3 regions of the Litchfieldia luteola genome follow, and region 1 is predicted to be linked to each of the others. Evidence: riboswitches for the same ligand, from Rfam matches in the RefSeq annotation. Region 1 holds a riboswitch; each other region holds the start of a gene.
The links. A riboswitch is a leader RNA that binds a small molecule or an ion and turns the genes downstream of it on or off. The one in region 1 is predicted to bind cyclic di-GMP.
Positions count from the first base shown of each region.

Region 1 (3,243 bases):
ACCTCCTAAAGGGGAGTAGCTTTTACGGCAAGGATCGTCATTACGGAGTATACCTCCCGGCCTTGTTGGCAAAATTAATTGTTAGCGAGACCTTTATCAATCATGTATTGATAAGGTCTTTTTATAATGAATAATTACTTTCTTATCAACTAGTGCATTCAGGAGGACAAGATGCTTTATTATAAAACATATGAACTAAGTACGAAACAGGACTGGGTTGTATTTATCCATGGAGCTGGTGGAAGTTCGTCCATTTGGTATAAACAGTTGAGAGAATTTAAAAAACATTTTAATATCCTGTTAATTGACCTTAGAGGACATGGGAAGTCTAAGGACCAAAAGATGCTCGGTAAAAACTACTCTTTTAAAGATGTGAGCCTAGATATTTTAGAAGTCATTAATCATTTGCAAATTAAATCAGCCCACTTTATTGGAATCTCACTTGGAACAATATTAATTCGTAATATTGCAGAGATTGATCCTACGAAGATAAAATCGATGGTATTAGGTGGAGCGGTGATTCGCTTAAACACTCGTGTTAAAACGCTTATTACATTAGGTAACTTAGGGAAAAAGCTAATACCATATATGTGGTTATATAAATTTTTTGCGTGGTGTCTGATGCCTAAAAAAAGACATGTAGAATCTAGATTGCTATTCGTTAATCAGGCAAAAAAGTTATGTCAAAAAGAATTTATTAAGTGGTTCAAACTTACAACGGATGTTGCTCCTTTATTGGTTCATTTTGAGGAAAATAAAATTACAACTCCGACCCTTTATATCATGGGGAAAGAAGATTATATGTTCTTACTTCCAGTGGAAGAAACAGTTAAGAAAAGTCCAAATGCAAAACTCGAAATTATTGAAGACAGTGGACATGTTTGTAATGTCGACCAACCTGATAAATTTAATGAAATTGCGATAAACTTTTTAACTAACTTTAATGAAGATAAAAAAACTGAGGCTGTTTAGTTAGAAGAGTGGGGGAGATTCCACTCTTTTTCTATTTTCACAGACTACTTTTTACTGAAATTAGTTGATGAAAGATTGTCCAGTTTATAGTACGCTATTAGTAAGGGAATTTTGATTCTAGTTAAAAGGCAAACTTATCGAAAGGTAAGGACGCAAAGCTATGGGTCTAACGTGAGGAAAACACTATGATTGCCAAGTTATCAAGGAGGAACTATTCATCATGAGTTTACATACGACTTCTACTAACAGAACTACTTCTGAGGCAGCATGGGGCACAATAGAAAAATTATGTGATCTTCCTGAACTGCATATAAGGGTCAAGCTTGGGAAAAAGATTTATCTTTATAACCGATACAAAATTATTCAAGCAATTGATACAAATCTTACTTATTCAGAAAAGACTGAAGTGTTAAATGCTCTTTCGAATATTGTACATAGGAAAGGTGACATCTCTTCTTATATACGAGTTGTCTTAATCGGAATTATTGTCAGACAAGAATCGAATACGTTCAAAAACAGTGAGTACAATGTATTATAGTACTTATTTGTTAGGAGTTGCCTAGTGTAGCTCTTTTTTTATAAAAGGAGAGAAACTGTATGGAAATTAGAATACTGAACTCCAGCGATGCAGAAGCTTATAGAAAAATAAGGTTACATGCACTACAAGGAAATCCCGAGGCTTTTTCTTCGAGCTATGAAGAAGAAGTGGAGTATCCACTCGAAAGAACTGCAAGCCGCCTAGATGAAGGAACTTCTTTCACTTTCGGAGCATTTATAGACAATACTTTAGTTGGAGTTGTTTCGTTAGTATTGGAGACGAGACATAAAATAAAGCATCGAGCAACTATTTTTGCAATGTATGTCAACCCAGACCACCGCAAACTTGGGGTAGGAAAGCAACTAATGGTTGCCGCAATTGAAGAGGCACAGAAATTGGATGAGATTGAACAAATATACCTAACGGTTAATGCAAGTAACGAGCCAGCTAAAAGGTTATACTTATCACTTGGTTTTAAAACATATGGAGTCGATAAACGAGCATTAAAAATTGAAGATCAATATTATGATGAGGAACTAATGGTGCTTGTTAAATAAAAAGACCGACTTCAAGAAAATTTCACAAAAAAGTAGTCACATTTTATAATCTCCTGAATATAGTAGTTCTTGTGTGAGTAATATTGAAAGGATGATTATAAGATGTACGTAAATCAACTAAATACTGTGATTACAAATAAAGATAACAACGGAACAGGGTATAAAGTAGTAGAAGTGAATGTAAAAGATTCATCTCAAAACTTATATGCTGTTGTTACACCGGTTAAATTAAAAGATTAATTATTAAAAACCATCCCTTGATTGTAACTTTACATAGCAGGGGATGGTTTTTAGTATAGCTACTGAAAGGCATTTTGTTTTTCTGTACAACTTCTTGATTCGTCAGTGTAGTTTATTTTATAATTGAACTAACTAAAAAAGATCAGATGCTGCGAACATCTGATCAATAGCATCTACAGCCGCAATGTGAGCGGCCACCAAGTATAACAAGTACTTACTCAGAAGAAGTAGCTACCCTTTACCTAGGTCAGGCGGGGGAGGTTACTTCTTTTTGTTTTCGACGAATAACATGATCACAATTGTTAATACACCTACCAATACGAGATTAGAATGAAGTGCCACAGTGATTGCCTCGAACGTCGTCATCTTACCACCTCCCTTCAAGGGAAATGGTGAACTGCCCACCTGCTTGTATAGATACTAGTTTAATATTAGCACCAAGTAGCAAAAAATTCTATCACTTTTAGAACGTATGTTCGTTTAAAGGTAGAAAAGAGTAAATTTTACCTATAGTTTAAGAGGGAGATTAGAATCATGACATCTTTCCTAAACAACTGTTTAATTTGTTCTTCTTAATCAACTAATACAAGCATAAACTAGGATGAGGTGATAATTATGGAAAAAATAATTAACACGTTGGAACAGCACGATCTAGTTTTTTTAGGAACAGAATTGGACAACTCGAATAATAAAGTTATTGTTTACAAGTTTAAAAGTAGGGATAACTATTGTATTTTTGCAATGTATAAAAAAGAAGGAAAGAATCAATGGAGTGACCCGTTTTCTTGTGATGCTGCGATATTAACGTTTGAAGCGAAATCACAGGTATATAACAACAAGTGTATACATATTGGGGATATTCGTGGGCATAAGCACAATCGCGGTCTTGGATCCATTCTCATAAAATATTTAAAGTCGTATTGCTTGTCAGAAGGG
Region 1 is NZ_JAGGKM010000009.1:53,400-56,642, reverse strand. It holds gene J2Z26_RS20120 (alpha/beta fold hydrolase) at 172-972, shown strand; cyclic di-GMP riboswitch class I at 1,090-1,177, shown strand; gene J2Z26_RS20115 (hypothetical protein) at 1,193-1,510, shown strand; gene J2Z26_RS20110 (GNAT family N-acetyltransferase) at 1,570-2,067, shown strand; gene J2Z26_RS20105 (hypothetical protein) at 2,170-2,307, shown strand; gene J2Z26_RS20100 (GNAT family N-acetyltransferase) at 2,923-3,243, shown strand, end outside.

Region 2 (3,243 bases), on a different contig from region 1:
AATGATTTAGAGATTCTATCAGAAGTAGAAGGCTATGTTACTGAGTTCCGAGACACTTGGAAACAAGTAGTTCAACTCAACCGTCAACAGCAACATTCACAAGGTGGCCAAGCCTAGTGAGTGCAGTGAAGGCTCTCTATCTAGTAACAAAGGAACTTTATGACCTTTTGCAAAAGCCGTTTACTAGTGAAGAACGGGATTCATTGATACCTAACATTGAAGAATTACTAAAAACTAGACAAAACATCATAGAGAAGGTAAATCCTCCTTATACAGATGGAGAAAAGCAACTAGGGGCAGAGGTAGTTAAACTAAACAAAGTTATCGATGAAAAACTAGCCCAACTTAAACAAGAAATCCAACTAGATCTCAACCAACTAAAAAAGACAAAAACATCAACGAATAAGTACACGAATCCTTATGAGTCTGTTTCCTCAGACGGGATGTTTTTTGATAAACGAAAATAGGTGAATGTATGATACAACTTAGTGTTTTTCAATATGATATGTTGGAACGTTATATCGCTTTACTGGATACTGTAGAAGAAGCATTTGAGTATGTAGTAGAAGGCTTTGAAAACTATGAACGTACTCAAGGAGATCAAGTACTTGCTGATATTTTCTCTGCTTTTTCTCAAATTGCGAGTACGAATGAAAATCTGGTGGCGCTTTTCTCAGGGGAATTGATGATACTTCAACACTTAGATCAATTCAGCGGAGTGATTAAAGAGGTTGAGAAGCTCGAAGGCGCTTATGATAATCACACACTAAAACAACAATTGATTACTCAATCTATCTTTCCTGCGTATCAGGCCTGGAAACTTTCCATTCAGAAATCCTTATCTAAATATACTAGTCAATAATTAATGGCTCCCGACATAGGGAGCCTTTTTATTTTCTAGTAAGTGTAACAGAAATAACGTATTTTTAGTTCAATAGCCCCAATACGATTTGGTCTGTATGCACTATTCCCTACAACCACATTTCGACATATGATAATCTTATAGTTTTTAGAATATTCTGAGTGAAAAAAGGCAAATCACGGGAAACTTTGAGACGCAAAGCCATGGGCCTGACCTACGATAATGATATACGTAGATGGCAGCCGGTTGCCACAAGGAGTCATAGTCCTAGTCTATGAACCTTGATAAGGTTTTTTTATTTGGAAAAATTAAATTAAAGGTGGGACTATGTAATGAATAAACAAGCTTTTCGAATGTGGACTTTTGTAGTAATGCTCGTCATAGTATCTCAAGCATCTTTAATGCCTGCTAGCAAAACAGTTGCAGAAACGATGAACACTCTCCAGCCGCCTAGTAACGTTACGTTAAGTATTGAAAATGAGAACGACATTGTGCTACGTTGGTCTCCAGTTCTATACGCTACAGGCTATAAAATCTATCAAATTATTGATGGACAAGCTGTTTTAGTAAGAACAACTACAGGTATAGCAGCTTTATTTTCGAATATGCCTGCAGGGGAGTATAGCTATACTGTTCACTCTTATAGTAGTAGTTTAGGAGAATCTGGTCCTTCAAAAATTGTAACAAATGTATCCAACAAAGATACTGAAGCTCCAGTTACTAGAAGTACTGCAAATGAAAATTGGCTAACGCAGGATACAGTCATAGAGTTGTTTGCAACAGATAATGAAAGCGGTGTAGCAAATACATATTACTCAATTAATAAAGGGGCTTTTAGAGAAGGTTCAGTCTTTACACTAACTGAAGAGGGGATCAATAACGTATATTTCTATTCAGTTGATAATGTGGGGAATATAGAAAAAATACAAACCCAAGAGGTTAAAATTGATAAAACACAACCTGAACTTTCTATAGACTTACAAGATGTTTATTCATTAGGTGCAGAGGTTGTTCTTACTTATCATGCTGATGATAAAGTATCTGGTATCTCTTCTGCAGAACTGACGGTTAACGGTCAGGTGATAGAGAATGGTGGAAGTTTTAAATTTGACCAACCAGGTGAATATTTGGTTAAAATTGAAGCTGAAGATCACGCTGGATGGAAATCAACTTATGAGAAAAAGGTTATTGTCCAAATCCCAGTGAGTATCGAAGTAACTCCAGGTATATTAAAAGATAATAATGGACTTTTTACCGTAAAAGTTTATCTGCCAGATGTTCTTACTATGAAAGATATAGATTTAAACAGTGTAACCTTAAATGGTGTTTCTGCTAAATCGGGTACTGAAGGTTTGCAAGAACAGGCTGAGTTAGGACAGTTTAAGTTTAAACGTGAGGATTTTGACTTAGTATCGGGGGAAGTTACTTTGGAATTTAGAGCTTCTCTAGGGGACCATGATATTGTTGGTAAAGCAGTTGTAAAGGTAAAATAGCTATACAAATGACACTTTCAATTACATGAGGGTGTCATTTTTTAATTTTCCTTTCAATCCCGAGAATAAATAAAAGCTCCCTCAGGCGTTAGGGAGCTCCAATAACTTCTACTTTGTTGCCATGGTCCACAATCTCCAACTTACTAGCCTTTCGCAAGTCCATATACTCCTCACTGATCCTCACCAGTGGTTGATGTGGCTCATTTTCATGAATAAACACAATTTCAGCAATTTCTCCATTACTTAATTTTACTTCTTCACGAATGTATTGCCTCATCAAATACCTTACAAACGGAACGACAATCGCAGGGTTTAGCTTATTGCTATTCGCTTCCTTCATCAGTTCATTAATGGCTGCAAATACACTCTTCTTCGGCTGGTAACTCCTTTCAGAACATATCGCATCAAAGGTATCTGCAACTGAGACGATTTGTACAAGGAATGGAATATCCTTTTGCTTCAATCCGTTCGGGTAACCAGATCCATCTAATCGTTCATGATGTAGTAAAGCAGCGACAATCACATTAAGGTCAACATTTGTTGCTTTTTTAAGCATTTCAAATCCCTTAGTGGTGTGTTGAGATACTTGTGCCCATTCAGCCTTTGATAGTTTATCAGGCTTATTTAATAAGTCTGGGGGAACGGTCATTTTACCGATATCATGTAATAATCCCATTTGGCCTAGTTTGGTTAATTCTTTTTTTCGAAGACCTAATAGTTTACCGATAATGGCTGCTGTTATTCCTACATTTAAGCAGTGCCGGTAGGTATATTCATCAAAGCTCATGCTTTCGTTTATTTGATTGATAAACTTTGTGTTCTCTATTGATTTTTCAAATAAAGGCACGAAATCTTCAAAAATCTGTTGCATGGGTGGCAACAGATCTG
Region 2 is NZ_JAGGKM010000005.1:302,888-306,130, forward strand. It holds gene fliS (flagellar export chaperone FliS) at 1-117, shown strand, start outside; gene fliT (flagellar protein FliT) at 117-467, shown strand; gene J2Z26_RS15955 (DUF8042 domain-containing protein) at 476-862, shown strand; cyclic di-GMP riboswitch class I at 1,023-1,116, shown strand; gene J2Z26_RS15960 (fibronectin type III domain-containing protein) at 1,195-2,355, shown strand; gene J2Z26_RS15965 (HD-GYP domain-containing protein) at 2,444-3,243, opposite strand, start outside.
Region 2: it holds a riboswitch for cyclic di-GMP, as region 1 does, so the genes downstream of both, J2Z26_RS15960 (fibronectin type III domain-containing protein) here and J2Z26_RS20115 (hypothetical protein) in region 1, are expected to answer to the same signal.

Region 3 (3,243 bases), on a different contig from region 1:
AGATGAAGCTATTTCTAAGTATGGTCTTACTCAAGAAGAGTTACTAACGAGAGGGTACAGAATCTACACACAACTCGACCCGAATATTCAATCCTCCTTGGAGAAAGTGTATGAAAACAAAAAACATTTTCCTAAAGGGAAAAAGAATACACTAGTGCAAAGCGGTGCGGTTTTACTGGATCCATCTACGGGTGGCGTTCTTGGATTAGTCGGTGGACGAGGAGAGTATGTGTTTCGTGGATTTAACAGAGCAACTCATATAAAAGCACAGCCAGGATCTACAATGAAACCACTAGTAGTTTATACACCTGCTCTAGAAAATGGCTATACTGTTACATCGGTATTGAAAGATGAACCTATGACCTTTGGGGACTATTCACCTCAAAATTCTTCGCGGAAATATAGTGGAGAAGTACAAATGTATCAGGCGTTGGAAAAGTCATTGAACGTTCCAACCGTTTGGTTATTAGATCAAATCGGGTTGGAAAAGGGTGTAGATGCTTTACAGCGGTTTGGTATTGGGATAGAGGATGAAGATAGATACCTTGGATTAGCACTAGGTGGGATGCACAAGGGGCTCTCTCCTTTACAATTAGCTGAAGCTTATTCAACATTTTCTAATGAAGGAAAAAGATATGAAGGACACCTGATTACTCGAATCGTTGGACCTACGGGGAATGTCATTGCTGAACATAAACCTAAGTCGACCAAGGTAACCTCTAAAACAGTTTCTAATGAAATTACTTCGATGTTGTTAAATGTGGTAGAAACAGGAACTGGAACCGGAACACAAATCAAAGGAGTTACACTTGCGGGAAAAACAGGCTCTACACAGCTTCCATATAATGATATTAAAGGTACAAAAGATCAATGGTTTGTAGGCTATACACCAAATCTAGTTGGAGCCGTATGGCTTGGTTACGACAAGACCGACAGAGAACACTATCTTCCAAATAGCACCTCAGAGGGAGTCGTTCCGCTCTTTAAGGCAAGCATGGAACAATCACTGCAACATGTGGAACCTACTGAATTCTCGGTTCTATCAGTGAATGACCGACTAGCGGGAAAAGAACAAAAAACAGTAGATCGAAAAAAGGAAATAATAGAAACAGTAGATAAAATCGAAGAAACACTAAAAGAAGAAGCACCAAAATGGAAAGAGAAAATTGACTCAATCATTCTTGATATAGCTGAAAAAAGTGAAAACCTACTAGAAAAACTTAAAAACATACGGGACGAATAATTGTGTCTTAAGGGGCCTGACCCCCAGTGCGTTAAAGCTTTAACGCGACGGGGGTCAGGCCCCGTTTTTTAAATACTTTTAATATAAAAATTAGTAACATTTGCTTATATATATTCGACAATATTTTCAGTAAACTGTAATCAAAGTATTTCGTCCCATTCAAATAAAGGCAAAATCGTTGAAAAGCGATGACGCAAAGCCACAGGCCTAAAGTAGTTTTACCATGGCGGCTGGGTTGCTAAGAATGAGGAGTAACGTGTACATCTGTTATTTCTTACTATTCTTGCAATCTATTAATTATTTTTTAATAGAATGTAAGAATTTTTTAAATTTAGCGACATAAACGAAAAACTGGGCTCGAATACCTTTAGTACAATTTATTACAAAATAGGAGGAATTCTACATGTTTTTCGACAAGAAGATTAGAAATGTATTGGCAACGAGTGCGATTGCTACAGCTTTAACATTCTCATTGGGGACAAGCAGTGCATTCGCAAGTGAAACAACTACAACGCCTGAAACGACAGAAGAACAAGCAGTGACTACTGAGACAACTGAGACAACAACGACTCAGATTTCTGAAACAACTGAAACTGAAGCATCTGCTCCAGAAGAAAATGAACCATCTGTAGAAGAAGTAAATTTATTACCAGGAGATTTTTTTTACTTTATTAAAACATTTACTGAAAAGCTTAAGCTAGCTTTTACATTTGATGATGCTGAAAAAGCAAAAGCAATAACAGAAATTATGGAAGAACGAATTAAAGAAGCAGAAGCTCTTTTAGCTGCTGGTGATGAGGAACTTGCAGAAGAAACCATTCAAAAGGCAATTGAGCAAATGGAGGTAGTGTTGGAATTAACACCAGATGCTGTGCCAACAGGGGAAACTACTGATGAAACATCTTCGGAAGATGCAGATACTGCAGATGATTCAGAGACAACAGAGGAAACAACTGTCGAAGAAGAGAATGCTGAAGTAACTGGTGAGGAAACAACGGAGGAAACTGTGGCTACTGAAGATAGCGCCGAAGCTTCAGTTGATCCATTAGCAGAATTAAGAGAGAAACTCTCACAAAATATTATTGCATTAACGGCTGCAATGGAAAAAATCCAAAATCCTCAAGCAAAAGCTGCACTTGCTAAAAATATAAAAAAGGCTGAGAAAAAGCTAGAGAAAAAGATTGCTAAATATCTTGAAGAGGAAGAAGAGTACCTGGAAGAATTAATAGATATAGAAGAAGAGTTAGCTGAGGGTGACTTAACTGAAGAAGAGGCTGAAGAGGAAAAAGCTGAATTATTAGAAGAGTATAGTGAAGAGCAAGAAGAAACGATTGCTGAGGCAACGAAGGAAGTAACAAAAGCGATTGAAAAAGCAGAAAAGAAAACAGAAAAGGCTCTCATAAAAGAAGCTAAGAAGACAGAAAAGGCAGACACTAAATCTAATAAAAAGTCGGAAAAAGATGAAGATGACCTAGAAAAGGATAATGAAAAGGCAGAAAAAGCACGTGAGAAGGCTCAAAAAGAAGCTGAAAAAGAACGTAAAAAAGAAGAAGAAGCACGTGAGAAAGCTGAAGAAGAAGCTAAAAAGGCACGTGAAAAGGCAGAAGAAGAGCGTGAAAAAGCTAAAGAGAAGGCTGAGAAAGCACGTGGAAATGCAGATAAAGGCAAGAAAAATAAAGGCAATGATGACGACGATGAAGACAACGACGAAGATGATGACAGATAATACAACTAAGAGTGCTAGGCAATTATGTCTAGCACTTTTTAAAAAGCTAAAATTCTACAAAGTTTAACATAATCTCTTAAAACCGAACAAAATTAAAGCGCCAGTAACAGTTTTTCTGTCGGACAAAATATGTTGAGTAATAAGCCTACTCTATGCGAGAATTTAGTTATATGGAAGCGATTGCACAAAAGGATTCCCCGCCTGGTTTGTGCAATCGGTTTCACGCAAATCATACTTAACAAGGAGGTAGGAAAAGTGAAAAGGAAAAACATGA
Region 3 is NZ_JAGGKM010000005.1:198,444-201,686, forward strand. It holds gene J2Z26_RS15540 (transglycosylase domain-containing protein) at 1-1,243, shown strand, start outside; cyclic di-GMP riboswitch class I at 1,402-1,486, shown strand; gene J2Z26_RS15545 (DUF5667 domain-containing protein) at 1,647-2,969, shown strand; gene J2Z26_RS15550 (pullulanase X25 domain-containing protein) at 3,225-3,243, shown strand, end outside.
Region 3: it holds a riboswitch for cyclic di-GMP, as region 1 does, so the genes downstream of both, J2Z26_RS15545 (DUF5667 domain-containing protein) here and J2Z26_RS20115 (hypothetical protein) in region 1, are expected to answer to the same signal.